2 regions of the Salirhabdus salicampi genome follow, and region 2 is predicted to be linked to the other one. Evidence: riboswitches for the same ligand, from Rfam matches in the RefSeq annotation. Region 2 holds a riboswitch; the other holds the start of a gene.
The links. Region 2 has a riboswitch for cyclic di-GMP ahead of NLW78_RS13205 (helix-turn-helix domain-containing protein). Riboswitches for the same ligand answer to the same signal wherever they lie in the genome.
Positions count from the first base shown of each region.

Region 1: another riboswitch for cyclic di-GMP. It lies ahead of NLW78_RS01075 (aspartyl-phosphate phosphatase Spo0E family protein); the one in region 2 lies ahead of NLW78_RS13205 (helix-turn-helix domain-containing protein).

Region 1 covers NZ_JANBWE010000001.1:194,648-209,914, reverse strand. Annotated here, with positions in the region: gene NLW78_RS01095 (STAS domain-containing protein) at 1-601, opposite strand, end outside; gene NLW78_RS01090 (CBO0543 family protein) at 793-1,398, shown strand; partial or broken gene NLW78_RS01085 (LD-carboxypeptidase) at 1,569-1,948, opposite strand; gene NLW78_RS01080 (hypothetical protein) at 2,016-2,816, opposite strand; gene NLW78_RS01075 (aspartyl-phosphate phosphatase Spo0E family protein) at 3,008-3,163, opposite strand; cyclic di-GMP riboswitch class I at 3,256-3,339, opposite strand; gene NLW78_RS01070 (histidine phosphatase family protein) at 3,465-4,019, opposite strand; gene NLW78_RS01065 (hypothetical protein) at 4,365-4,607, opposite strand; gene NLW78_RS01060 (glycine/sarcosine/betaine reductase selenoprotein B family protein) at 4,677-5,174, opposite strand; gene NLW78_RS01055 (hypothetical protein) at 5,158-5,448, opposite strand; gene NLW78_RS01050 (DUF2512 family protein) at 5,561-5,908, opposite strand; gene NLW78_RS01045 (DMT family transporter) at 6,306-6,677, opposite strand; gene NLW78_RS01040 (CBO0543 family protein) at 6,997-7,515, opposite strand; gene NLW78_RS01035 (hypothetical protein) at 7,732-8,127, opposite strand; gene NLW78_RS01030 (DUF3231 family protein) at 8,213-9,232, opposite strand; gene NLW78_RS01025 (hypothetical protein) at 9,409-9,978, shown strand; gene NLW78_RS01020 (NUDIX hydrolase) at 10,002-10,619, opposite strand; gene NLW78_RS01015 (GNAT family N-acetyltransferase) at 10,739-11,290, opposite strand; gene NLW78_RS01010 (hypothetical protein) at 11,385-11,996, opposite strand; gene NLW78_RS01005 (hypothetical protein) at 12,019-12,369, opposite strand; gene NLW78_RS01000 (Fpg/Nei family DNA glycosylase) at 12,621-13,430, shown strand; gene NLW78_RS00995 (hypothetical protein) at 13,450-13,689, opposite strand; gene NLW78_RS00990 (DUF2642 domain-containing protein) at 13,869-14,171, shown strand; gene NLW78_RS00985 (LysE/ArgO family amino acid transporter) at 14,283-14,891, opposite strand.
Region 2 covers NZ_JANBWE010000004.1:245,208-260,474, forward strand. Annotated here, with positions in the region: gene menD (2-succinyl-5-enolpyruvyl-6-hydroxy-3-cyclohexene-1-carboxylic-acid synthase) at 1-943, shown strand, start outside; gene menH (2-succinyl-6-hydroxy-2,4-cyclohexadiene-1-carboxylate synthase) at 949-1,770, shown strand; gene menB (1,4-dihydroxy-2-naphthoyl-CoA synthase) at 1,789-2,607, shown strand; gene NLW78_RS13185 (o-succinylbenzoate--CoA ligase) at 2,646-4,142, shown strand; gene NLW78_RS13190 (response regulator) at 4,560-5,207, shown strand; gene NLW78_RS13195 (YfhD family protein) at 5,225-5,365, opposite strand; gene NLW78_RS13200 (CapA family protein) at 5,436-6,551, opposite strand; gene NLW78_RS13205 (helix-turn-helix domain-containing protein) at 6,781-7,506, opposite strand; cyclic di-GMP riboswitch class I at 7,559-7,642, opposite strand; gene NLW78_RS13210 (ABC transporter ATP-binding protein) at 7,955-8,779, shown strand; gene NLW78_RS13215 (IucA/IucC family C-terminal-domain containing protein) at 8,785-9,543, shown strand; gene NLW78_RS13220 (hydrolase) at 9,622-9,936, shown strand; gene NLW78_RS13225 (hypothetical protein) at 10,056-10,592, shown strand; gene ytkD (RNA deprotection pyrophosphohydrolase) at 10,621-11,097, shown strand; gene NLW78_RS13235 (ABC transporter permease) at 11,121-11,930, opposite strand; gene NLW78_RS13240 (ABC transporter ATP-binding protein) at 11,911-12,687, opposite strand; gene NLW78_RS13245 (ABC transporter substrate-binding protein) at 12,700-13,701, opposite strand; gene pckA (phosphoenolpyruvate carboxykinase (ATP)) at 13,844-15,267, opposite strand, start outside.

The sequences.
Region 1 (15,267 bases), on a different contig from region 2:
GTTCTAATTGATAACGTATTTCCTCAGTCCATTCTGTTACACCATTTAAATCGATTGCAACATAATCTGCTTTGCGGCTTTTACATTCGTTTAAAATTTTGTAAATCACTTTGTCCAATCTTTTCTCATCTAGAGGTCCAATTAGGGGTACTGCCAGAGCATTTTCCCATATATGTAAAATGGGAACGGATAACTCACTGATTAATTGTTCTTTTCTCTCATCCTCTTGTGCTTTCGTCGTAATATCCATTAATAATACAACATAACCCTTTATTTCCCCTTCAACTTTAACAGGGTTAATAATGATATCGGCTATATACGTATCTTTAATATTTATTCTCGAACTATGTGTAGTTGTTAAGTTATCCATAATTGATTTTTGGTAGGCTGGTTTTCTATGAAAATGGCCCATATTTACTCCGATAAGATCCTCTACATGATCAATATTAAAAAGCGGGACTACATGTTCCATCAATTGAACCGCTGCTTCATTTAACCAGATCACATTGTATGCTTTATCAGCTAAAATGATATTTTCATTAATTGCGTTTAATACCGTAACTTCAGACATAAATTCCGGAAATTTCCCTAACGATTTCACAAATATCAGCCAACCTCTCACCGCTAAACTTTGTATCGATAAATTAATCTTCTTTCTATAATAAAACTTTATGAATGTAAAAGGAAGTATGTTCTAAAATTAAGTACGAAAAGAAAATGGATTAATACATATTTTATTAACATCCGTGAACATTAATTATAAGATGGATAATAAAGGAAGTAGGATATACGATGAGAATCCAAGAGTATATAAATTTAGGTTGGAATATTGAATCCTATATTTATGTAACAGTCATCCTATTCGGTATTGTTACGCTAATCTACTTTTTAAGGTTAAACTGGAAGTTGTATGGATTATTATTTCTATTGGCTACAATTATTGGGAACGTCTTATGTTACATCTTTGTGAAGCTTGGTTTTTATTCATACCCTTATGTTCTATTTCCAAAGATTCTCATTATGCCAGTAACAGCTGTTACATTTGCATTCCCCGCATTTGTACTTATCGGTGTTTATTTTAGTCCTGTTAAATGGGTTTGGAAAATACCGTTCTACTGGACACTCATACATATAGGGATGTTTTGTGAAACTTATGCTTTAAATAAGACGAGGATCATTGAATATAATTTCAAATGGGACTTTTGGGACTCCTATACGTGGTGGTGGATTTTCTTCTTATTATTCGAATGGATAGGAGGCTTAATCATACCGAGTCACTTACGTCGTCCAATCAACCTCCATCACTTACAGTATGGTAGGATTGGCTGGGCCATTATTCATTTCGTCCTCATCGTGACCATTTTTTTAGGCGGTTATTACGTGGGAACTATGCAGTAATCATTAGATGAACAAAAGAAGGGTGGACACTTATCCTTCTTTTGTCACTTCTTGTTTCTGCAAACTATTTTGAACGCCTCTTTTCAACGTATACACGCTGTTGACATTCTTATTTGTCCTCTTCAGTTCCCCCTCGATCAATACAATGATCAAGTTGGCAAAGCCGTAACTGTAGCTATCCCGGTATTTAACATTATTGATAACAGTAATGTGCTCGTATCCGAATATCCTAGCACCCACTTTTCTGTTAAATCCTCAAATGGTATATGCTCCAATATTTCAAAAAGTAGCTCTCCTCCCCTCGGAGGGATAATCATATCAATTTCATCATCTTTCATCATATTAAGAAACTCAATAGCCCTTTGTTTGGATGGTGCAGATTTCGCTTTTTCTTGCTGCCATACTGTGTCCCACAAACAACGTTATATCCTCTTTCACTGATTCGACTTAACGATGATCGAAACATTGCATGAAGTGAAACAGGGATTCCAGAAGAGGGGGCTGTAACACCAATCGTTCCGTTTTTCTTAAAACGAGGATACGTAATCATTTAATTTCCTCATATTCAACCTTTGGTTAATTTTACCACATATTAAAAATGACTACATAAATTGTAGTCATTTTTGCTTTGACATCACTTCACTCCAATTCCCACTTTCATCTTTCATCATTAAAACATATCTATCAGTCTTTTCTACAACATCAATATGATAATATACAATCTTCTTGTCTCGCTCATCTACATATTCAGGGGAATTGTCAATATAACTTAAATAGCGGTCTTTCTTATGTATTGTTGTCGTATAGATCGTTTCTTCCCCCCAATTCACCTTAAACACAATCGTTTTAGGCTTATGTGTACTAGACCAAACTCTGTTCACGACAAACATCATATCATCATTGAGTCTTCTTTTTATCGTACGTACTTTGTTTTCCGTTAACGGTTCCCCAGTATCTAAATACTGATCTAAAACATTATTTTTTGCGGTTCCGTAGTTTAAAGTAACCTTTAACTGTTTTGTTTCATCATGAAATGTAAATGTTTCTACGATAGCAAAATCTAAGTGATTTGGCCGGTTTAATTCGTCCTTTATTTCTTCTCTTACCGGCATTTGTTCTTTTTGTATTTCATGCACAATTATATGTGTATATAGGGGAATAACGAACAGAGAAATCAATCCTATTGATACAATATGGAAAACCTTTTTCATTTTCCAATTTCGGATAAACATAACGATACCAATGAAATATAACAATAGAAAACCATAACGTATTAGAGGTCGATCATCTAATTCATATGCAATATGATATAAAGTTGTATTTCCATTGAATAATTGAAACAGCTTCCCTTCTATATAAAGCCAACCCCCACATAATAATAACAGTGAATAAATAACAAACGATAGTTTCGTATTCAATGCTCTCTCCCCTTAAATAAAAATCCGAATTTTGTTACTAACACCTTATTTTATCATATAAAAAGAGCTCCTCAGCGCTGGGGAGCTCCTTAAAAACTAAATTAGTACCCTAAAAACAGTTTTTCATTCTTTAGACGTAAGTGCAAAGAAACCTACAATAACTCGCTCTTTTTAACCTTGATAAGAAATATCTATTTATGAAATTGCATGTATTGCTGAATTAATTGGTCCATTTCCTTTGAACATTGTAATACTTGTTCATTGTTAAGGCCCTTTTCATGAGCGCACTGGTTTAACTCTTTCCGTTTTTCCTCAATTTGCTGTAGAAGTGTGTTCCTCTCCGACATTTAACTCAAATACCTCCATTAGTCTAATAGGTAAAAACAAAAAAACAGGTATGCCGTAAGAAACTCGACACACCTGTTTTAGGAAATGTTTCTTCGGCGGCCCGGCTACCGTAGCGATTTGCTTTAGGCCCGTGGCTTTGCGTCCTTATCTTTCGATAAGTTTGCCTTTTTCGGTTAAAAAGAACTATTATTCTATAGTAAATTATACCTTCATTAACAAATAAATCAATAGTTTTTACCTAATAATTTCATTAAGAAAGATTAATGACTATGACTATTGACTCATTGGAGGGTGGTTTATTTAAATTGGAATATGTTCGACAGTTTTTAAAGATCTATCATGAAAAGATAGCTTGTAGATGTCAGGCATGTTTAGCTGTTTCCAAAATGAGTAGCCATACTTCTCATCAAAATAATTCATGATAAGCACCATAATATTTCCATGTGTACCAATTACAATATTTTCCCCTTTATACGTTTGTAAAATCCACATCATTGTTTTCACACCTCTTTGTTGAGCTACAACATTAGATTCTCCACCACTCCACGAAAAAGAGTAGTCACTCCATACCTTTTCACTAGCGTAGTCAAAATTGTCCACAGAAACTCCTGCTAATTTTCTCTCTCTTAAATCAGCTTCAATGATGACCTTTTGATTGAGTTGCTTAGCAACTCCTTCAACTGTTTGTATAGCCCGTTTGTATGGGCTTGAAATTACACAGTCAATCTCCTCTTGTTTCAACCGATTCGTAACCCTTTTTGTATCTTCCATCCCTCTATTGGATAATGGCCTTCTTAGTTCATCTGGTGTATAAATGGAATGGGCATGACGAACAAAAAATATAGTAGTACTCATAAAAAATCCCCTTTTTTTAAAAAACTTGTTTTAAATGTTCGTATATGTTATATTATTTAAATGCGATATATTGAATAAAGTAACTGGCATCCACTTATGTTTTTCGGAACTGCTTACTCACACTGGATCGGCTTCGGAGCCGTAAGGACGTAAGAGAGGTAGGGCTTACGTTGTTTAGGTTAAAACATCCAGGTGGAATATAACCGCGGCATAGATAATAAAAATTATAAATTTAAAACATTATTTTCAATATATTCAAAAAGCGAACGAGAAACAGCTCGTTCGCTTTTTCAATTTATAAGCTAATGCTACGTACCTCAACCTTAGTGATTCTCTAGCAGTTTTTTACTTCAGTCCTAACTTTTTTTTTATTGCATTTCCTTCTTTTCGGACCTTCGCCCACTTATACGGAAGTGTTCTAATTTCTCCACTGTTCTTTGCATCTTCCAAATGTTCCAATGCTTCTAAAATAATACTCCGTTGTAATTCCTTGTGAAAGGGAACGCCAAAATGATGTCCCATCATAAAAGGTACAAACACTGACCTTGGTGGTTTTATATATTCTGTCACATCTAATGCTACTGACATGGATACAGTAGGAATTCCTCTATTCTCTATAGCGCGCTGAACTAGCGCGATCGACTGATGGCATATAGGTCATGCGGGAGACAACAGAGCAATATCTGCATGATCCTTCACTACAGCATCAGCAATATTTTCAGCCAATGTTTCTTCTAAAAGAGTTGGGTCCATATTGTAGCCGATAAATGAGAAGAAATGGTCGGTTAATCCCCCAATTACACCTTCATCCGCTAATTCTTGTAATCTCTTAATGGGAAAAATTACGTTAATATCTTCATTGGCTCCAAACGTAGGATATTTTAATTGATGAATTTCTAAATCTTCTTGTTTTAAATGAGAAGGCACTTTTCGATATGTATAGTCTCCAACTGGATGTACTGTATCGAAGGGCATCGTACCTTTAGGTTGTACCCCTGCTGTGCTGACAAATGTTAAACGAGACTCTGAAATCGGCTTCGTTATATTTGCTAATGGTACGTAACTATCCTTTGTAATCATAGAACCTGGATACCTTTCGTTAACAGTATTCCATAGTCCTGAACGTAGTTGTTTTGATTTAAAGGTTTCCGTCATGCTTCCATTCCCCCGATCGTTTCACAAAATAAAAATGCAAATGAAAATATAAATGAGCTAAAGTAGAGTCGTCCTTTTTATCCATTGTTTCCAATATAAATTCTCTATCTGTTTCAGGTAAATCTAATAATAGTTTTAATGCTTCAATCCATGATTTATCAATCTCTTTTTTTCCCATTTCCTCATTGCCATCACCAAAGTGAAGACGAACATACCGGATTAATTTTTCATTGTCCCCGTTAGCAATGGCCTCTTTTAAGTAAGGTAAAGACATAAAACTTCCCCCTATTCTATTGCTATAAATTTCAATAATATAGAAAAATTTCGAAACTTTCAAACAAATAAGCAGTTGCCTTAACACGTCTGCCTTTATTCTATTTAATTCCCTATTTTTTCTTTGTTTTCCCACTTTTTATTAACCAACGATGTTGGATAATCTCCGTTATCGTTAACAGAAGCGCAGTTAATATAGCACCGAAAAACGTAACATATGTAACTTGTAATTGTGAGACAAAATAGACGATGAGCGTTGCGGCGATAAAATCGGCTATAGTACTCACCCAAAACGTTAATTTTCTTAATATAAGAATCTCCATCAAATGTGCTGATACTGCTAAAATGAAACCAATAATGATTGGCTGAAATATAGTTGTATAAAATACATTCGGAAACATAATCCAAGCTAATATAACCCCAATTGGGCACATAAACAATTTCATGACGAGGCCTGACATGTTGAATCTCCCCCCTTTACTTTGCATCTCATTCGAGAATTTTTGAAACTACATTTAACAGTCTAACCCTATTGTTCTTCTTGGTCTACATCATCAAAAAAAATACATGTCTTTTTCTAGTTTCTCCTTTCCGTAACTTCTACATCTAATTCATCCATTTCCATAATTGGGGCAATATTTGTCTTGTTTATCATATTTTCTTTCTTTTCTCCATACTACCACTGTTACAACTGCTAGTTTTGTACCTTATAATCGATATTAAGGGAGATACCGTTTCCACCAATTCATTTGCTCATGAAACCCATCCCTAATAGTATTTTTTGTTATCTTTCCCATTACTCTTTATAGCATTCATTCGATAAAAGAAAAAACTGCCACTTGGCAGTTTACAAGGTTATTATTGTATAGTCATTTGGTGTTGTTTGTGAAGTGACTTCTCGCTAGTCTGGTTTGGTTGTGCCGTCACGTTTAGTAACACTATTCCAATTACAATTAAGGCCATTCCTATTATTCCGGGTAGGTTTAACTTTTCTTTCCAAATAATCATACTAATAATGGATGCGCCGGCTATCCCAACTCCACACCATGTTGCATATGCAACACTTAAAGGTATGGTTTTAAAAGATAAAGCTAAGAAAAATAACGCGAAACCAAACCCGAAAATTGCACCTAAAATCGGTAAAACTTTCGTAAAACCATCAGAGGCCTTTAACATTGTAGTTCCAAAAATTTCGGAGATAATTCCTAAAAAAAGATATAAATACGCCATAAAGTCTCCCCCTATGATGTTTGATCTCACTCAAACGTTGTTGAGGAGTATATAAGTCATTGAACTTCAATACTAACATAACTATGTATGATTTCCCACTCGCCTGATTTACACCTTCTTATATGTTACGCTCTTTATACTGACCGACTATCGTGTTTTAACTATGTATCCATTGTTCTTTATGCAAGATTTCCTTCCAAGCTTGTAAATTCGTTTCGTGTTCATATTCCCCATTTTTTATCGAATTCCCCATACAATTTCATAAGTTTCCTCCCCAATCCCCCGGATTTACATTATTACAATTCCCTATTAATACCATTTATTTTAAAATGGAAACTGGTATATCAAGCATATTCCATAGAAGCAGGGTCCACATTAACGAAAGCCCCCAAGCAAGTAATGGTTTATGATGATGAATTTTTAACATGAGGAAAATAGAAATATTAAAGAAGACCGACCACCATAATGACCATCCATTATGATGACTAATAGAACCTATGTATAAATCAAACACTTCTATTAGTGAATAAACCCCAATCCAAGTTAATCCCCACACAATCCCTTTAACTTTCCCGGCTGGAAACAGGCTTAAATATAAAATTACAGTTGCAGGATAGCGAGTAAACATATGCAATAAGGAAATAATGACATCGTAATGAAACAATGGGATTGGGCCATCATGAAACATCCACATAGGATAGTCGTAAAACAAAACATTATATAGTAAGTCTCCAACCATAAAGAAAAGGATAGTTGGATAATATGTTCGCCATCTTTTCCAATCACCCCATTTGTAACATGCTGCAATAAATATTGTGCTGATTAAAACATGTATCATACTACTCGTCCTTTTTTATCATTTCATTTCCTTAATATCCTTTTCCAATAGTTGTAAAAACATCCCTCCTATTTACAGTTTTTTTCCAAATGAAAAATGATTTAGGAAATACCTAAACCAATTTTGATTCATTTCTTTATTGTTTTTATAATGTAACCGTAACAAAAACGTGTTCTGTTCTGAAACTAAAAACTGTCACTCGGGCAGTTTTCTCAATTATTGTTTATCTTGATACATTTGTAATTTATGTTCCAATAAGTATTGAAACAAGTATAGAAAAAATGCTTTATAAAAGAAGTAAATAAAAAACTGAAAGTTGCTTAGCTTAATTGTGCGAAACACCTTAAATTTACGACTGAGGAATTCAACTGGATAGGCAAATATAAAATCTACAATTGCATTTAGTGTAATGAACCTCCTAAAATCTCCAAACGTCCATTTTAATACCCATATAGAGCCAATTAAAAATGGGCCAATATGATAAGCGAATTCATTAAAGAAATATGATTTAGGTTTGTAGTAAAATTTCCACCACTTTCTTTTCTTACCTATTTGTACATCAATACTTCCCATTAATAACACAATTAAGGAAGCAGGCAGAAAACGTTTCAAATTACGCAACCCCAAAAACGGGAGAGAGAGCCAAGGAATTATGATCATTGCGATGCGAAAATACCATTGATATTTGAATGACATTTTAATTTCCCTCATTTTTATTTTTCAATTCGTTTCGGTCAGAGAAAGTCGGGGGTTGCTCCATCCACCCATTTTTTATCATAATGTTCATACCATCCTCAGCATACTTCATAACTTCTGCAATTAATACAGCATAAGTCGTGGCTAAATCCCGTCGTTGTGATACAGAGAAGGCTGCTCCATAATATCCGGAAGCTGTTGAAATGAGCGTAACGATATGAAATAGCATGAGCTTATCTGAAAACGGAGATTTTGTTGTACTTAAAACTTCGTCATTGTATCTAGGAGGGGACGAAATGTCATTATCAGACATTATAGAATCTAAAATATCAAATTGCTTTTCACAAATTTTCTTCCCTCTGTCTACATAATTACGGATTTCTTTCGACTCAGCGACTTGGCTAAATCCTAATTCTAAAGCAATTTTTAAAACATCTTTTTTCATATTAAAATAAACACCGCTTGCTTCAATAGCTGTAAGTGGTCTTCGGTCACCAAACCACCCTGTTAAAAAGCTTTGTTTCGTAACAAAATCCACATCTTCTGCGGGTGTTATAGAAGGTGGCCTACTAATTATCCCCTTTTCTACCATAACTTTTGTAATTCTTTTATGTAACTCCATCGTCTCTTTACTGCACTTAACAAAATAGTCTATTTGATCACTACGTATAGACGTACTAACCGCACCTGCATATCCAGTTAAACCATGAATTGTCATAATATGAATATAAAAAATTATGAATTTATCCGAAAATAATGGTTTAGCATTTAGATCCACATCATTATCGTTGAACCCAACCGGGATAGGATACTTTTCTTGCGATAAAAATGATTTAATTTTATCTAAATGTCTTTCAGCAAGTTCCAGTGCATACTGTAAAACTTCTTTAATATCTTGATCTTTAGCGCATTTTATATAATATTTTAGAACACAGGATGCCATGCTATCGTTCATGTATTGGCTCCAGAGATTCGCAACCTCTGCTGATGTTAACTGAACATTATGATTTACCTCTTCCATGCTAGTACCTCCACGCACTTTTTGTTAAAAGCTTTCATTAGTTTGCTTTTTCATATAAGTTTTATTCATGTCTTATTGGAACGAAAGAGTATACTGTAGAAAAATTGTATATTTTAACGAAAAATGCAAACACTTAATACGAATAAGTTTAGCGAGTAGGAGGTAGGCGGATAGACATGGGTTATCATGACTATTGGGATAAAATTATAGGAATTAGTAACGAATTAAGTTCTGTAAATGTGTCTTATTGGAGTCAATATTCACATATGGGCACATGGCAGTTTTGGGTTATCTTAGGACTCATGATTTGCCCGTTAATCCTTCTCTTCTTTACCGTGGATAGATTTCGCATTTTTGAAATCTTTTTCTTTGGTTTTATAGTACACTTGTTATGGGCATATATAGATATTGCTTTAACTCGCGAAACGTACTTAATCCATACATACTTTATAATTCCACTCTTTCCTTTCGCATTAAGTGTAACGGCATCAGCTCTCCCTGTTGGCTTTATCCTTTTATACCAGTACTGCACCAATCGAAATAAAAATTTTTACTTACATACAATTTGGTTAAGTGTTATGTTTGCCTATGTCTTTGCTAGTTTCGAAGAGATATTAGGACTATTGGAATTAAGAAAAGGTTTACTAAAATACCATTTATTTCTTATTGATATCGCCGTTGCCTATATTGCTTTCTTGGCAACAAAACTGATTTTAAAACTTAAGCAGAGAGAAACAAATAAATAGGGGTGCGAATTCCGAAACACTCTTTAGTCAAAGATTGACTGTTTCTTTGGGTCTTTTAAAAATTGAAAAACGATGTGAATTTGCTCTTCTGTATTTCTTGCTAACGAAAGGTTAGGCAAACGACCTTCCTCGAAAAAGTTAACTCCACTTGTTTCGATACTATGTTTAGCCTTTCCGCCAATAATTTTACATTGAATAAATATTTTATAATAATGATACGGTTGAGGTGGATGCGAATGCTTTTCCATATCCAACACTGCTAATAACCTTGTTGGCAAGACCTCATATCCAGCTTCTTCTCGAATTTCCTTTACAATATTTTCAACTGGGGATAGGCCTACTTCACAAAAACCACCTGGTAATGCCCAACCATTATCTCTTTTCTCCTTAACCATTAAAACCTTTCCTTGAGAAAACACGACGCCTCTTACATCTACTTTCGGCGTTTGATAACCTTGTTCATACTTATATAAATGTCTAATCGAACCTATCTCCATCTCCGAATGTTGTGCAAGTATATCCGCACTTATTGCTTGTAGTTCCTCATATCGTTCTCGGTCGAAATCATCTTTTGCATACGTAAGCCCCGCTTGTGATATTGCCCGAATTCTTTTTACCCATTCTAGCCACTTGTCACTCATTCAAAATACCCTCCCAATTCAATCAGCCTTAATACATACTTATTGATAAAATATTTTTCGTCCCTTTTCAAATTTATTTAATGATACAAAAAACTGCCTGCTTGGCAGTTCCTCTTCACTTAATGACGTTTATGAAACTCGTTTTTCAAAACCCCCATTATTATTGAATCGTGGTATTCTCCATTATAAAATAACTCATCCCTTATAATACCTTCCTGTTTAAAGCCAAGTTTTTCATAAGACTTAATTCCCCGAGGATTAAAAGGGTACACGCTCAAACCAATTCGATGAAGATGTAATATGTCAAAGGCATATTCCAAGATTAAAGATAAAGCATCGGTTCCGTATCCTTTTCCCCTATATTCTTTTTGAAATATCCCAACCCTTATTTGTGCATTGCGGTTTATATGGTCAATTTCCGTAAGTGCGAGATCCCCAATTAATTCATTCGTTTCTCGTGTACTAATGATTAAATCAATCCTGGAATCGTCCATGGCAACCCTTTCTATAAATTTTTGTACACTAATACGTGAAAATACTGTTTGAGTACCAGTTAACTTCCGAATTTCACGGTCCCAAAGTGCATTGTCAAAAAAATAGTCGATATCATCTTCTTCAAAAGGCCTTAAGTAAACGTGTTTTCCTTCTAAAAACTTTATCTCACTTCCCATTTTCTCCTACCTTTCCTAACCCTCTTTCATGAAACTCTATCATAAAGCAATCCGTTTAAGACACTGTCTATAAACTAACATGACTCCTATGCCGTCAGTATAACTGAAAATTTATTGCAATGGTTTCCATTTCGCTTAAAAGTTCAATCCAATATGTTTTTGAAACAGCATTATTATAATGTGGGTAGCTCCAATATTCACTTGTCATACCGTCTGTTTTTGCCCCTACAATCTTGTCATCAATCAATTCAGCTAATTGAAAATGTAAATTAGCGACCTTCAGTATTTCCTTATACTCTTCATGATTAAACTGATGGGATATAATCTCTACACTACTTTCTTCTACGAAAGAACGAAAATAATTTGGGAGTTCATCGGCAAATATTAACGTAGGTCGGTTACTAATGTAATGGGGGGGAATCTTTTTTGTTTTTATTCCTGTATGCAAAATCGTTTGATATGACTTCGCGATGTTATAGTAATTGTTGTTTAAGTCTTCAACTTGTGTAGCTGTAATTTTCTCCCGCGCTACTATTTCACGTAAAATTTCTTCATTACGCAAAATACTTGATGAAAGAGGTGAAATTGTATTACGTAATTGTTCAGAAAGATATAATTCGTAAGCTTGATTCTCTTGATAGAGAAAAACATTTATGATGATACTAATGATTAATAAAGGAATCACAACGATAGAAAGCTTTTTCACTCAAGACACCCCCCCACATTTGTTAAAACGTTTTCTCTTCCTCTTTTAAATATATCTTCCCTAGGGAGCCGTACACCTTTACGTCTAACCTATAATCAAAGTTTTCAATGTTACTATATAATACTCGCTTTTTCATAACAAAAATTCCTGGTGTATATGTGACTTGATTAGCTTGAAGCGTCATAGTTCGAACTTCCCCATTTTCTTCTATTTCAATATCAAATACATCACACTTCATATCCCAACAATGTACATCATAGTTTTCATTTAACCAAATACCGAAGTCATTTTCATCTGGTGTCATACTAGAAAATACAATACTTAATACTACTAAAGTAAAGGAGATCACGAGTATCCGCTTTTTATATTTCATCACCTATCCCCCCTCCACCTTATAGACGGATATTTATTTAGAGCCTCTAATGTAAGTGTAGTTAACGTTTCTCCTTATTCAACAATTATCTATCAAAAGTTTAACATAAATTGCCATGCCTATTTTGTACATATGATGGTACGAATGACTTATTTTCCTAATGAGTTCCCTTTTTTTCATGAGCCTAAAAATTTTGGCAACACTATTGTTAATGATATTTATAGGGAGGATATTCATTAGGGAGGATTATCATGCCAGAACTACCTGAAATGGAAAACTATCGGTTGTTGCTGAAAAATAAAATAGAGGGAAAAGAAATTACAGATGTTTTCGTAAATAGGGAGAAATCCATTAATGTTCAATCAACTATTTTTGAAGATAAAACGAGACAACAAAGGATTTGTGCAATTCATCGTCGTGCAAAACAGTTGTTATTTTACTTAGACAATGGTCATGTTTTACTTCTACACCTTATGTTAGGTGGTTGGATGTTTTACGGTAAAGAAGAGGATAAGCCTGACCGAACCATTCAAATACACCTTTCATTTGGGGAAGAACATCTTTATTTTATTGGATTACGGTTAGGGTATCTTCATTTATTCGAGGAGAAGGAAGTCGAAACAAAACTACAGGACTTAGGTCCAGAGCCATTAGATATTAATTTTAGTTTAAATGCTTTTCAAGATTTAGTTAGTAATAAGCGTGGTCGAATCAAAACTACACTCGTGGATCAATCCTTTTTATCTGGAATTGGGAATTGCTATTCAGATGAAATTTGTTTTCATGCCAAAATCTTACCTACAAGGAATATGAATGATTTAGCTTATAACGAAATCATTCAGTTATATCATTCCATTCGACAAGTACTTCAACAAGCAACTCAATATGGCGGGTATATGGATTACCCATTATATAAAGGAGATAGGAAGACTGGTGGCGTTGAACCATTTTTGAACGTATATGATCGTGAAGGTGAGAATTGCAAACGTTGTGGTTCAAAAATTACGAAGGAAGAAGTTTCATCTAGAAAGTGCTTTTACTGTAAAGGCTGCCAAAAATAATAATTGTACAAAAAAAAGGTTATTCCTCTTTCTTTATCTCAGCCTTCTTTTTTTCAAACTCTCTCCAATCTACGTACTTAGGTTCATCCATTATATGTCCACATTGTTTACAATAATATTTTGGAGGAAATAAAAACGGAACCCAACAAATGAGAATGCCATAAGGAATGAAAAGAAGCACTATGCAAGCAAAAATTTTAATCCCGATATTCGACTGTTTTTCGATTACATCGGAATTACATTCGTGACATAATTCCACAATACACCCCTCCTCTTTTACAACACGGGTCCTTACTAATCTATTACATAATTTTAACATATGTGCCCTTTTCCTTTAAAACAACGTATCAACGAATAGGCTAACATCGATGCCTATTCATGTAATGCTTCATTTATAGTTATATGTCACATCAAAGGAAATGAAAGGTGATTATTATTATGTACCAAAATATTCCTCATACTCATAATACAGGTTTATTGCCTCCTGGATATTATATGCACTCACCTAATCTGAAAAACACGATGAAATCAACTAATCCTAGTTACCATATTGATTTGGAACCGGTTTTCCATGAACATCTCATGCTACATTTAAACCAAAGAGTCCAAGTAGCTACGATTAACGAGAAATTAACGGGGAAATTATCCGGAGTTGCAATTGACCATTTACAACTAACTGTAGATGGTGTCGATTATCACATTCGATTTGAACATGTCATTTATTTTAAGCTGGCAAAATAATAGACAGGTAGAAAGATATTTTCTTTCTGCCTTGTCAATTTATAAGACCAAAGAATTCCCGACGATTAAAAATCACTTCGGATTATATTTTTTCCTTACACCATTACACCATTAAAAAACTTGAAAACCAATATAGATTGCCATCCCCCATATAATAAATGCCGATACTATGTTAAACCGTTTGACTAGCTTACCTGTCGTGTCCACCTTCCCTAACAATCTTCCTACTATCGCCAGACCAAAAAACCATATCCACGAAACAAAAATGCAAGCTAAAGTGAAAACGGTCAATTCCATTCCTTTATAAGCTAATGAATTAGGTCCAATTACGCCGATAATGTCAATAATAGCATGAGGGTTTAACAATGAAACAGAGGCTGCGAAACCAATTTGCCGCTTGGCTGGGAAGTGTACTCCAAACGATTCATGTTCAAGGGAATGATTACTTTTTAAAATAGACCATCCCATGTACATTAAAAAAAAGAATCCGACAATAAATATAATTTGTTTGATCCACTCAAAATTTAACACGACGAGTGAAACACCTGTTACAGCTAATAAGATAAGTACTGTATCACAAATTGCAGCCGTTATAATAGCTGGTAATGCTTTCGTTATGTACTTTTGTGTTGCCCCTTGGTTAAATATAAAAACATTTTGTACTCCTAATGGGAGAATTAATCCAAAGGCAAGAATTATGCCGTGCAATAACGCTGTAATCATTTTCACCATTCCTTTTCATCGTTATCACGTCGTTTTTTCTAGAATTTTATTACACTAAGTCTATATTATATCGCAATTGGAATAATAGAAATGAGGTGATAATTTTGAGGCTATTATTCTTTTTAAGTAGCGTTTTATTTCCATTCATTATGATTTACTTAAACCAAAGGCGGAATCTATTTGGGATTCTTATCCATTCAATTGCCTTACTCGCTGCCCTCATTTTGGGTAACATTGTGGCCAATAATATATATCGTGTTATTGTAACAGATACAGTGTTTACAACATCAATACACGGCATAATTATAAACCCTTTCTTTTTACTTACAGGTGGATATTTAGGAATTTACCTTCTATACATTATTGCTACGCA
Region 2 (15,267 bases):
CAAGAACAACATGATTGAATCCTATGATGCTATTATGAAAAGTGAAACAGTCAGAGATAAGTTACGTCCAGACTATATTATCCGCTTCGGTGCCATGCCTGTGTCAAAGGCTTTTAGCTTCTTTATCAAAGAAAATGAGGGGGTTCCTCAATATATTATAGAACCTTCAGAAGGATACCGGGATCCAACGAGGATTAATACACACTTTTTGTTTGCAGAATCAAAGCAAGTTTGTGAACAGTTCCTATGTGCCAATATAAACATACAGGGTGGACGGGAATGGCTTCAGTTATGGCAACGGTTAAATACCACTGTTAAAGGAGAACTATCGATCCCGTCAACTGAACTAAACGAAGGTCATGTTGTAAGTGAATTACAGAGGACGTTACCAAATCAACATACGTTATTTGTCGGGAACAGTATGCCGATTCGGGATGTGGACACCTTTTTCACCAATACAGATAAGGACATTACGATACATTGTAACCGAGGTGCAAATGGAATAGATGGTGTTGTATCAACGGCTCTTGGTGTAGCAGCTACCGGGAAATCGGTCACGCTACTTATTGGTGACGTTTCTTTCTATCACGATTTGAATGGTTTATTAGCTGCGAAGCAATATAACATAGATATAACGGTTGTATTAATTAATAACGAAGGTGGAGGAATCTTTTCTTTTCTACCTCAAGCAAAGGAACCGAAACATTTTGAAGTCTTATTTGGTACACCATTACATATCCCATTCGAGAAAGGGATTGAAATGTATGGTGGGAGATATGAGAGGGTAGAGACTTGGGAACACTTCACCGATACGTTAACAAAGAGCTATAACGAAAAAGGTATGAAGGTAATTGAAGTGTTAACGAATCGAAAAGAGAACGCCCGTTGGCATAAACAAAAGTGGAGCGATATTGAACAGCAATTGCTGACTGAAATTAGGTGACCGCAATGTATATACAAACGAAAAGAGGATCCTTATGGGTAGACATATCAGGTGATGGTACTCCTCTTGTTTTATTGCATGGTTTTACGGGCAGTACGGAAACATGGAAACGTTTAAAGCCGTATTTACCATCGACGCTTAAAACGATAGCAATTGACCTTCCTGGTCACGGGAAAACGACTTACGAATCGACTTATAGGATGGAAGATATTTGTGATGATGTAAAATACGTAATCGAAGCTTTAGGATACCATAAAGTGCATATTCTCGGGTACTCGATGGGTGGGCGTATTGCACTATCCTTCGCATGTACTTATCCTCAGTATCTTAAAACGGTTACGTTAGAAAGTACATCACCTGGATTAAAAACGGATCATGAACGTACAATAAGGCAGGAGAGCGATGAAAAACTCGCCAAAAAACTAGAAATAGAAGGGATTCACCCCTTTGTGACCTATTGGGAAAACATCCCTTTATTCCAAAGTCAACGTTCATTACCGAAAAGTGTTCAACAAGAAATAAAAGATGAACGTCTTGGGCAAAATCCAAATGAACTAGCTCACTCCCTACGAAATATTGGGACAGGATCCCAACCATCATATTGGGATTGCTTATTACAACTAGATACCCCAACCTTGTTAATTACAGGTGAACTTGATGAAAAATTCGTAAAGATTAACTCTTTAATGAAAAAGTCTTTACAAAATGTCCATTTCCGTGTAATTTCAAAAACGGGGCACACAATTCATGTGGAGAAACCACAGATTTTTGGTAAAATAGTGAGTGACTTCATATTACATAATGAAAATATGGACAATAATTTTTAAAAAGGAGGAAATAAAATCATGACTATTGAATGGGTAAGTGAACGCAACTATGAAGACATATTATATGAAACATATAACGGTATTGCGAAAATTACAATTAATCGACCAGAAGTACGTAATGCTTTTCGTCCTCAAACCGTACACGAACTAATTGATGCATTTGCCTATGCACGTGATGACTCTAATATCGGAGTTATCGTATTAGCGGGTGCAGGTGACGATGCGTTTTGTGCAGGAGGAGATCAAAAGGTAAGAGGACACGGAGGGTATGTTGGAGATGATCAAATCCCTCGTTTAAACGTTTTAGATCTACAACGTTTAATCCGTGTTATTCCGAAACCAGTTGTTGCGATGGTATCAGGGTATGCTATTGGAGGAGGACATGTCCTTCACGTAGTTTGTGACCTGACCATTGCAGCTGACAATGCTATTTTCGGTCAAACAGGACCGAAAGTTGGTAGCTTTGACGCAGGATACGGTGCTGGTTTGCTAGCGCGTATTGTTGGTCATAAAAAAGCTCGTGAAATTTGGTTCTTATGCCGTCAATATAATGCACAAGAAGCAAAAGATATGGGACTTGTTAACACGGTTGTTCCATTGGACAAGCTTGAAGAAGAAACAGTTCAGTGGTGTGAAGAGATGTTAGAAAAATCACCAACCGCACTTCGTTTCTTAAAAGCTTCTTTCAATGCTGACACAGATGGATTAGCAGGTTTACAGCAAATGGGTGGAGACGCTACACTTCTTTACTACACAACAGATGAGGCAAAAGAAGGAAGAGACGCATTCAAAGAGAAACGGAAGCCTAACTTTAAACAATTTCCACGTTTCCCATAATGTAAAGAAGCTTGATGATGTTCATCAAGCTTTTTTCTATGAATGAAGGAGTGACCGATGTGACAACGACCATCCCTCAATGGCTTTTGAAAAGAGCTAATTTAACACCAGAGACGACAGCTATACAATTGGCCGATGGGACAGCCTATAGCTTTGCTACGCTTTATCATGATGCGGTTCGTAAAGCGGAACAGTTGAAGCAGATTGGGATAAACAAGGGTGACCATATAGCAGTTCTATCCCGTAATAGTTATGACATGGTAACGACAATCCATGCGTTAACATTTTTAAAAGCTGTCGCTGTTTTGTTAAATACGAGATTAACCGCCGAGGAGTTAACATTTCAAATTACTGATGCTGATTGTACGATTTTGTTATATGATGATACATTTCGTGATTTAGTAGAACAAATAAATTTCCGTAAAAGCATCCATACCTACTCATTCATTGAAATGAAACAACTTCAAGGTCACCAAGTAACCTTTGAGGAAGAATTGGAATTAGACGACACAGTCACGATTATGTACACGTCAGGTACTACCGGGAAGCCAAAAGGCGTTCAACTTACATATGGAAATCATTGGTGGAGTGCGATATCGTCTTCACTAAATTTAGGATTACATCGTGAAGATCGATGGTTAGCGGCCCTGCCTTTATTTCACGTAGGTGGTTTTTCCATTTTAATCCGCAGTGTAATATACGGGATTCCTATTCATTTACATGAAAAGTTTTCCGCTAATCAAGTACATCAAGAAATAATGAATAACGAGGTTACGACCGTTTCGGTTGTGTCTACAATGCTAGAAGGGTTGTTGCAGGAATTAGGTGATCGGACATACCCTGAAACGTTCCGCTGCATGCTATTAGGAGGAGGTCCCGCATCCCAATCAATGCTCGAGCGTTGTGCAAAAAAAGGGGTTCCTGTTTATCAAACATATGGGATGACGGAAACCTCTTCTCAAGTAGTTACCATTCGTGAAGAAGATGCACTGCGAAAATTAGGCTCCGCAGGAAAGCCTCTATTTCCGGTCCAGCTTAGAATTGTGAAAAATAATGTAGTGGTCCCGACTGGTGTCGCGGGTGAAATCATCGTGAAAGGGCCAATGGTAACAAAAGGGTACTATAAACGGGAAGAGACCAACCGAAAATCGATTGAAAACGGGTGGTTAAAAACCGGTGATGTAGGTTACGTTGATGAGGAAGGCTTTCTATATGTGCTGGACAGACAAAAGGATTTAATTATATCTGGTGGAGAAAACGTGTATCCAGCGGAAGTAGAGGGTGTTTTAAAAACGATTCCCGGAATTCTAGATGCAGGGGTCATAGGTAAATCTGATGATAAGTGGGGGCAAATACCTGTTGCGTTTATCGTGAAAAATAATACTGGTTTAACAGTTGATCAAATTGTGGAAAGTTGTAAAGGACGTTTAGCAAAGTATAAAGTTCCAAAAGAGGTTTACTTTGTCGATGAACTCCCGCGTAATGCATCAAGAAAAATATTAAGAAGAAAGTTATATCAATTGTTGAAGCCGTAGGTGTACCTACGGTTTTTTTGAATAATCGATGGAAGTTTTATCAAAGAGATTATATTGTAATATAGTAATAGGATTTTGGAACAAACATGATCATTATTTCAGTCCCAGAATGTGCCAAAAAAGTAAGGACGTTGTTCCTATACCTTTTTTTCTCATAATCCGTTATATTTTAATTAAACTTGTAATAGATTTATTTATGAACATATGGGAAAAAAGAAAGTTTAATCCTCTACAAAAAAGGCTATACATCCGTATGGCTCGTTTTACACCTCCAACTTTATTATTCATGTAATGATTAATGGATGGATTCATCTTGATCCAACATCGAATTCCCTTCATATAGAAATAACGTTACCCTCTACTACGTCTATCTCACATATAAAACGAATCATGCCAAACGGAAAGGGGAGGATGGACATGATTAACGTAATGTTAGTGGAAGATCACGCAGTTTTACGTGATGGACTAAAGAAAATTATCGATATGGCTGAAGACCTTACGGTTATAAGTGAAGCGGTGACAGGAGAACAAGCGGTTCGAAAACTTGCACACCACAGGCCAGATGTCATTTTAATGGACATTAATATGCCAGGGAAAAACGGTATTGAAGTGACAAAGATTATTAAAGAAAAATACCCTCAAGTAAAAATCCTCATCTTAACCATGCATGACCATGAAGAATATTTCTTAGCTGCGATTAGACATGGCGCAGATGGCTACATGCTGAAGGAATCCCCATCTGAACAAGTAATTGAAGCGATTCGGTCCGTTTTTACCGGGGAATCGGTAGTACATCCATCACTCATGAAAACATTAGTTTCGTTCCATCGACAACAAAATGAAGAAAGGGTTAGAAAAGACGAATTAACAGTGCGGGAGAAAGAAGTTTTAACATGTTTAGTAAAAGGTTTAAGTAATAAAGAAATAGGCAAACGGTTATTTATTAGTGAAAAGACGGTAAAAATACATGTCAGTAAGATTTTTAAAAAATTAAATGTAAAAAGTCGATCTCAAGTCGTACTTTATGCGATGCAAAAGCAACTTGTTCCGATACCTCCTAATTAAAAAGAACAGATGACATGTCATCTGTTCTTTTTCTCGGTTTTATCTTCTCCAAATTCATATAAATATTCAGCTTGATAGGATTTTTTTTCCCGCCCGGGGGTTTGAGGAAGGTTTTGTTTATTCCGGTCACGTGTTTTTTGGTGATGCGCTCTACCCACTGTAAGACCTCCTTTTTTTTATGTTGCCTTAAGGTCCTGGACATATCCACCGATTTTTAAAAAAACATTTTTATCTTCCAGGTAAAATATTCGTGTCCTCCATAGTGACATCGTAGGATATATTTTTTAAGTATTGAAGGATATCCCTTTGTTTTTCCTTTGATAATGGTGCGATTTGGTTGTTTTGAATAACATGGGGATCAAAAGACATACGTAGTTGATCATGTTTATCAATAGTTAGAGTTAGCAACCCGGTTTGTGCCGTTTTACCGCTGACATAATCGGGAAATAAGAAGTTACCTAATGAATAGGCAATGGGCTTTCCCTCGTAGAATTCAAATCCTTGTAAAACGTGAGGATGTGCACCAATAATCGCGTTTGCGCCTGCATCAATCATATTTTTCGCATACACTCTTTGCCACTGTTCAGGCTGATTGTTTCCTTCAACACCCCAATGCATATACACTAGCACTATATCGGCAGTAGCTGATTCTCGCTCAATGGCTTGTAGAACTAAGTCAGGTTGATACGCACTTGCAATAACAGGTCGATCTTTTGCTTCATACCAGTGAACAGATGGCAAAAATCGTGAAAAACCTAAAAATTTGATTGTTCTCCCTTTATGTTCTATAGATAATGCTTCATAGGCTTCCGCTTTTGACTCCCCAGCACCAAAATAGGAGAGGTCATGTTCTTCTAAATAATGTATCGTATCGTAAAATCCTACTTCTTGATAATCAAGTGCATGATTGTTAGCTAAGCTAACTATATCAAATCCAGCATTTTTTACCCCTTTTAATGCGATTGGATCTGAACGAAAATTATAAAGTTGAACGGTGTCTTTTTCCCCGCGTGTTGTCACAGCGGTTTCTAAATTCAAAACAGCTAAATCAGCTTCTTGTACTTTGTCTTTAATATGTTTAAAGGGGTAATCTGGTCCATATGTTTGAATAGCGGTTTTTACTGACCAATCAAATAAAGTATCACCTGCAAATATAATCGATATTGGTTCTTTTTCGGCATAGATAAATGAACGTGCAGGGAGGTCTTTTTTTTCTATGTTCGCTTCGAATTCAGAATTGAAAGTAACATAATAAGGAGTTTTAGAGTTGGATGGGGCCGTGAAGAAAAGAGAGGCAAGCCCAATCATGATAACGATAGATATGGGTGCTAAATATGTTTTCATATTATCCTCCTTTCTAATCATAATCACACTCATACATATGATGAAGTAGAAAGGAATAGAAGATAGATTTCACATTTTTAATAGAGACATGTGGCAACAATTTACTTGGATTATTGCTAAAACTATAACGGTTGATGAATAGTTCTTACAACATCTTCAGAAGGAATCATTACGGTAATATAATATTTACAATAAAAAAGAACCCGATATATAATATCGAGTTCTTCTACTAATCAGTATGTTTTTTCAAACGACGATAGATTGTTCCCGGTGATACGTCATACATTTCTGCAATTGTTTTAACTGATAAGCCTTTATCTTTAAGTTCTTTCCACGTTTCTACCCATTGATTTATGTCATGACTAGATGTTAATTTACGTCTAGCTTTTACTCTCTCTCTTATGTTCATGTAAACAGTATTTGGACTCACATCATACTTTTTCGCGATATAATCGTAAGAGCAACCCTCATTATATAAATTTACCCATTGTTCAATATATGGAGCGTACAATTTTAAACTGTTAGAACTAACATTTAATTCAATGCCTAATGCCTTCCTCACGACACTAGAGTGAACATTATACGCGTTAGCAATTCGCTTAATGCTGTAACCTTTTTTAGATAAACGTCTCCAAGTAGGAGTAATATCTTGTATATCTATTTTCATATACTTCTTCACGTTTGATTTAACAGCATATTCACTTACATTGTATCTTCTTGCGATTTCCGCAAAACTGTTCCCTTGTTTTCGTTCTTCTACCCATTTTGGAATCAATTGGCGGTATGGAGATTTAGACACGAAAGTAACCTCGTCAGATATATATTTTGAAACGGTCTCAATTTGGACATTATATTGCTTAGCAATTGATGATATACTGTTCCCAGCTTCATATAAAGAGACCCATGTAGGTTTTAAATGCATATATTTCTTTGGTTTACCTTTACTTCTTTTCATATTGCTTGTCTCCTTTCCAATAAAAAACACAACCGTTTTCAGTTGTGTTTCAAACGGTAACTGGCTGGCATAGCGAAAAGCTTTAGCCCCTATAGTTTTGCGTCACCACATTTCTGCAGCTTTGCCCTTGTCATTTTATTTGAGTGTCGTAGGAAAAGGACCGTTTAATGTTAAGTAATCATAGCAGATTCAGTTTGGTTCATCAACCATTTTTTATATACTAATTTGGGATATTGAGCCAATATTGATTGGGCTGTGTAGCGGGATAGATAGGCCCGGTTTGAATGTTTAGCAATAGGACACGTATAAGATTCATAAAATATTAATAAAAAAGCCTTGAATCGAAAATGATTTTCAATTAGAGTATATAGTGAGAATGATTCTCATATGTATAGGTGAAGGATTACTCCCTTCCAATTGAAGGGGCATCATAAGGAGAGATTCTAATATGGAATCACTTACAACGAAAGATCTAACGTTAGGATATCAAGATGACATTATTATAGATTCTTTAAATATAACAATCCCTAAGGGGAAGGTTTCCGTACTAATTGGTAGTAACGGTTGTGGAAAATCAACTCTGCTACGTTCTTTAGCACGTTTATTACAGCCTGTTAATGGTGAAGTCGTGTTAAATGGAAATGATATTGCGCGGATGAAAACGAAGGAAGTAGCGAAAAAGATGGCAGTACTTCCCCAAAGTCCTGTTACCCCAGAAGGTTTAACGGTACACCAATTAGTGAAATTAGGCCGCTATCCATATCAAACGTGGTTAAAGAAGTGGACGGAAGAAGATGAAAGTGCAGTTGAAAGAGCACTGCAATCGACAAATCTCCTTGACTTAAAAGACCGTCTTGTTGATTCATTATCGGGTGGGCAAAGACAAAGAGCGTGGATTGCTATGACATTAGCCCAAGAAACAGATATTATTTTACTTGATGAGCCTACTACGTATTTAGATATGACTCATCAAATTGATATTTTAGATTTACTATTTGAATTAAATGAAAAAGATAACCGAACGATCATTATGGTATTACATGATTTAAACTTAGCATGTCGTTATGCCGATCACATTATAGCACTACGTGATAAAAAGGTATATGCCCAAGGGAAACCAGAAGAAATTATTTCATGTGAACTTGTGCAAAATGTTTTTGACATGCGATGTGATGTTACGTATGATCCGATTTTTGGAACACCAATGTGTATACCACATGGAAGAGGACGTTGCTTACTAGCTGAAACCGTATCAAACGCACAAAATGGGTGACAAACATGGACCAACTAACTGAACTAGAAGAGCAGTTATTATCAGAGCATTTTCGCTTTTATACGAGTAAGGAATATACGATACAACCAGTGGAAGTGATTCCCGGTGTGGATATTCACATCCGGGGAAGGTTAGAACACCATTTATATCAGATGATGGACTATTTACAATCTGACTCCATCATTGCTACAGCTTCCACCTTTATGAAACGTTACGCTTATTTAATTGTTACGGCTTCTTTAGCTCCCATATCAATATTTAATAAGTCACCAAAGCTAACCTTTGATAATATTGTTTTGCTACGTATGGATAATCATAAACAATGGCTACCTACTATTCGGTTTATAGACAAGACAGTTTCCCCATTCCAAGAAGGGGACCGATTTGTTTGGCTAAAAGAAAATTGTACAACCATTTTCCGTGATCACTTGTCAGTCGTGATTGAACATATTCACCGTATTTCCAAAACACCGATACAGGTGTTGTGGGAAAATGTAGCTGTTTATTTCTATTGGTTTTATGAGAGATACGCGAATAAAATTGTTCAGAACGAGCAACAAGTAGCCATCCTGTACAATGATTTTCATACGATTGTTCAAGAGTTCGATGGAAAAGTGTTCGGCGAAAGAGAAAACCCAATTCGGCATGTATTTTATCAACGTAAGTTGCCTACTGAAGCACGTGTTCGTAAAACGTGTTGTTTAACTTATTTATTAAATGAGACAAGCTCATACTGTAAAATTTGTCCCCATCAATGTCGATAGGGGATTTTTTTGTATCGATTTTTTCTCCCATTCATACTTTTAACAATTCAACAAACAATAAGCACAGGAGGGTTGACGATGGAAAAAGAAAAATTCTATGTAGATATTGGATCAATGGAAATATCGAGATTAAAAGCTGGAGATAACAATGACTATGTCATTTATGCTACACCCGAAGAAGTAATTAAGCTTCGTGATTTATTTGATAACATGTATTCTGCAGATGGTGATGCTTTTATCCGTGCTCATATTCCGATTAAACAGTATCATCATGATGAATCAAATGACAATTATGATGAGGCAATGATTCAAATATTCCGTATGTTATATGAATTAGGGGATGAACAGACAAGAAATCATATTAAGTCCATGGAAATCTTAAAAAATATTTAGCCGTAAGCCTCTTATTTGGGGCTTACAAACTTTGTGGGGGAAAGATCGGAAAAAATGCGAAAGTTTTCTATATGAAAGTTATATATATAGAGTATCCCGATCTGAAGGAGGAACAACATATGGGTTTCCTCACAGCGCGTTCACTACCCTTTATCATATTGCTTATTATGACAAATCCCCATCCGATGCTAAACCATGAAATAAATTTATCCATAAACTACTCCAATCATGTAAAAAGTCATCCAACAACAGTACAGCGGCCGGAAGTGGAGAAGCTCACTCATGAGGACGTTGTGTCTCTTACTCGTACATTTATGGATAAACTTGTACAAGAAACGGACGAGCAATACAGAGTCATACATTTTCACTCGAAACGTGAATTGGTAGGAGATTTTCGTGATGTGTCATCCTTATCCCTTGCAAAACGAATAGTGGATTTATATTATAAAGAGCATGACAATCAATTATATATTATACCGACTGAAACTCCTCCGTGGTTTGTTGAGAATCAACCTTATGAACAGGAGATTGAAGGAGAACAGGTGAAAATTACTCAATATAACAAGACAGAATTATACGGCAATTATAAAATTACACTGTACTTTATATTGGATGAACAACACGGATGGATAATCGAGGATGTACAATACGATTGAAATGGACTTAAAGGATAGTGAAGATGTAATGATTAAGTTTAGAGACTATTATCAAAATGAAGTAACCCTTTCTTTTGAAAAAAATCCCTTTTCCAATGATCCTAAGCATGTTTGGGTCATTACCCGTTATGAAAATCAATGGTTACTCACTAAGCATAAGGACCGTGGGCTTGAGTTCCCCGGGGGAAAAGTTGAAGTGGGGGAGACTCCGAAAGAAGCGGCCATCCGTGAAGTGATGGAAGAAACAGGCGGAAGAGTAGAAGAAATTACATATATTGGCCAGTACTATGTTGAAGGAAAAGGCGGAACAATTGTGAAAAATGTCTATTACGCAATCGTTGGCGAGCTGATTGAGCAGTTAAGCTATTTTGAAACAGAGGGACCTGTTTTACTAGCTGAACTACCGGAAAATATTCAACAAAAACCAACTTTTAGTTTTATGATGAAAGATGAAGTGTTACCGCGAAGTATTAAGTATATTAAAGAAGCTCAACTACATTCATAATAGCTGAGCTTCTTTTTTTCCGTTTATTTCGTTTTAATTAATTTACTTTCCATCTTCTCAACAAGTTGGTACATGATAGCTGCTAAGACTGCAATAATGAGTAAGCTAAATAATACTAAGGTAAAATCGAACACTTGGAAGCCGTAAATAATTAAATAACCGAGTCCTTTTTCGGAAACGAGGAATTCCCCAACAATGACACCAACCCAAGCTAAGCCAACATTCACTTTTAATGTGGAGATTATGGTAGGTATCGTTGCTGGAAAGATTACCTCCTTAAATATTTGAAATCGATTTGCCCCGAATGTCTTCATAACCTTTAAATAGTTTGGATCTACTTCACGGAAAGCTGAGTAAATGACAATCGTTGTAATTACGACAGATATAATCATTCCCATCGCAATAATAGAGATATAGCCTGGTCCTAAGGCAACGATAATAATTGGTCCAAGCGCAACCTTTGGCATTGCATTCATCACAACTAAATATGGGTCCATTACTTTTGAAAATTTAGGGAACCACCATAATAAGGCTGCAAATAGAACACCTGCTACGGTTCCTAGAATAAACCCCGCTACAGTTTCTAAAAGTGTCACTTTTAGGTGAAAGAGTAAGCTTCCATCTGCCAGCTTCTCCAAAAACAATTTTCCAACTGCAGAAGGTGCACTGAAAATTAATCGATCTATAAGTTGCAAACGGCTTGCGACTTCCCAAAGGGCAAAAAAGAAGACGCTGATGATAATTTGCCAGAATAGGACCGTTTGTTTCTCTTTTTTTATACCCCTTTTATATTGTTCAAACAAGAGTTGATCATCATGTTTTTGTTGGCTCAAGATTCTCCAACTCCTTCCACACTTGCTGAAACATTTCTGAAAAAAGTGGATCCTGTCTTGCTTCAAAAGGAGAAAGGTTTTGGAGATGTTCCGGTACGGTAAAGATTTTAGCGATTTTCCCTGGAGAGGATTGTAATAATATAATTTTGTCACTCATCGCAATTGCTTCCCCAATATCGTGAGTTACGAGGATTGATGTTTTTTTATACGTTTTCAAAATGTGAGAAATTAAGTTTTCCAACTTTAGTTTTGTTTGATAATCTAACGCTGAGAATGGCTCATCTAATAACAGAAGTTTTGGATCAGTAATTAACGTACGAGCTAGTGCAGCCCGTTGTCTCATCCCACCGGACAATTCGTTTGGATATGCATGTTTCGTTTGGCCAATGCCAATCTCGTGTAAAATCTCCTCTGCTTTTTCCGTGGTTGATGTTGTTAACGTTTTTTGTACGTGTGGCCCTATTAAAATGTTTTCTAAAATCGTCTTCCAAGGGAACAGATAATCTTGCTGCAGCATATAACCTATTGTCGAACATTCCTTATCTATTGGTTCATTTTCAAGTAACACTTCGCCTCTAGTTGGTTTAATTAGACCGGAAATGACAGAGAGTAACGTTGTTTTTCCGCATCCACTTGGTCCAATTAGAGAGACGAAACTGCCATTATTTACGTTAAATGAAATGTCTTCTAATGCCTTTGTATACGTCTGTTTGGTGAAATATTGATGGGAAATGTTGTTCACAGTCAAAAATGACAAAGAACATCACTCCTATTCTTTCGTAACTTCTTCAGCAATTTGTGTGTTTACTAATACGCCATGCTCTACATCTTGAGGAAGTTCTCCAGCTTCATCCATAATGTCTTTTAAGTTATTCCATTCTTCTTCATCTAAAATTGGATCAAGGGCAAATGAACCTTGTGACTTGTAACGGTCTACGACGGTAGTAATAATATTTAAATCACTATCTTCAAAGTATGGCTTAATGACTTCTGCAATTTCTTCTACGCTATGTTCTTGTACCCACTTTTGCGCTTTATAAAGAGCACGAGTAAATTTCTTGACTGTTTCTTCCTCCTCATTTAAAAAGCTTTCTTTAGTCATAAACACAGTATATGGAACTTTTCCCGATGCTTCACCGAATGATGCAACAATATGGCCTTTACCCTCCCGTTCAAAAACACTGGCAGTCGGTTCAAATAGTTGAACATAATCATAATCCCCAGTAGCAAAGGCATTTGGTATATTAGCAAAGTCAACATTTTGGCTTAAGTCTAAGTCCTCATGTGGGTCTATACCGTGCTGCTTCAGTACATATTCACCAACCATTTGGGGCATTCCGCCTTTCCGTTGGCCTAAAAACTTACTTCCCTTTAAATCTTGCCATTCGAAATGATCTTGTTTTTCTTTCGCTACTAAAAATGTTCCATCGGTTTGTGTTAATTGAGCAAAATTTATAACCGGATCATTGGCTCCTCTTGCATATACATAAATCGATGTTTCAGAACCGACTAATGCAATATCTGCACCACCGGATAACAAGGCTGTCATTGTTTTGTCTCCACCCCAAGTTGTTTTTAAATCAACGTCTAATCCTTCTTCTTCAAAAAAACCTTTTTCAAGTGCAACATATTGTGGAGCATAAAAGATTGACCTCGTTACTTCTGCTACTTCTATCTTCGTATTTGTACTCGTATTATTTGAGCATGCACCTAAAGTAAAAACGAGTATGACGGAACATAACATAGCTAAGAAAGAGCTAGCTTTCTTCATTCTCCATCCTCCTAGTTCGAAAGTATCAAGCTAAAGATATATTATGCCTAGCTGTAAATTGTGTGAATGCCTATAAATAAAAAAAAGAGCCGTCTATAAAAGACGGCCTATCTATATAAAGGAGATGAGGGAACAATGTCATTTATTCCGGCTTATATACCGGTCCAGCCTCTTGAATGGCTTGAGGTACATGATGAAACTTTTTAAAGTTCTCATGGAATTGTAAAGCTAATTGTTTTGCTTTTTCTTCATATTTTGCTTCATCGCTCCATGTTCGCTGTGGAACTAGAACATGACTTGGTACACCAGGACATTGGGATGGAATTTTTAATCCAAATATCGGATCATTCACCATATCAGTGGAGTTCAGTTCACCTTCCAAAGCAGCTTGAACCATGGAGCGCGTATGGGAAAGTTCCATACGTCGACCCACACCAAATGGACCACCAGTCCACCCTGTATTGACAAGAAATACATTTACACCGTATTGCTCAATTTTATCACCAAGCATTTTCGCATACGTTGCCGCTGGTAACGGTAAAAATGGTGACCCAAAACATGTAGAGAAAGTAGCCTCAGGTGCTGTAACACCTCGCTCTGTTCCCGCCAGCTTACTTGTATACCCACTTAAGAAGTGATACATAGCCTGTTCTTTCGTTAATTTACTGATTGGTGGCAATACACCAAAGGCATCGGCGGTTAAAAAAATAATCGTTTGTGGATGGCCTGCAACACTAGGTTTAAGAATGTTATCAATATTTTCGATTGGGTAGGCTGCCCGTGTATTTTCTGTTAAAGATGTATCATCATAGTTAGGTGTTCGTGCATCTTCATCAATCATTACATTTTCCAAGACCGATCCGAACTGAATCGCTTTATATATCTGCGGTTCCTTTTCTTCGGAAAGATGGATACACTTTGCGTAACAACCACCTTCAATATTAAAAATACCATTTTGTGACCAACCGTGTTCATCATCGCCAATTAAGCGGCGATTTGTATCAGCAGATAAAGTTGTCTTACCAGTTCCTGATAAGCCAAAGAACAGTGCTACATCTCCTTCCATTCCTACATTAGCCGAACAGTGCATTGGCAATATATTTGTTTCCGGGAGTAGGTAGTTCATAACGGAAAAGACGGATTTTTTAATTTCCCCAGCATATTCCGTTCCACCGATTAGAATGATTTTGTGTTTAAAGGAAATGATAATAAATGCTTCTGAATGTGTTCCATCTACCCGGGGATTAGCCTTAAAGTGAGGGGCTGAAATGATTGTAAATTCGGATTTGTGATTGACAAGCTCCTCATCTGTTGCACGAATAAACATTTGGCGAGCAAATAAATTATGCCAAGCAAATTCGGTAATAACCTGGATAGGAAGTCGGTACTTTGGATCAGCTCCTGCAAATCCGCGGAAGCGAAATATTTCTTCTTTAGACTGTAAATGGTTTAACACTTTATCATACAACTGAAAAAAGACATCTTCATCAATCGGCTGGTTTGTCGTACCCCAGTCCACCTTATTTGCCGATATGTCATCTTTCACAATAAACTTATCCTTAGGCG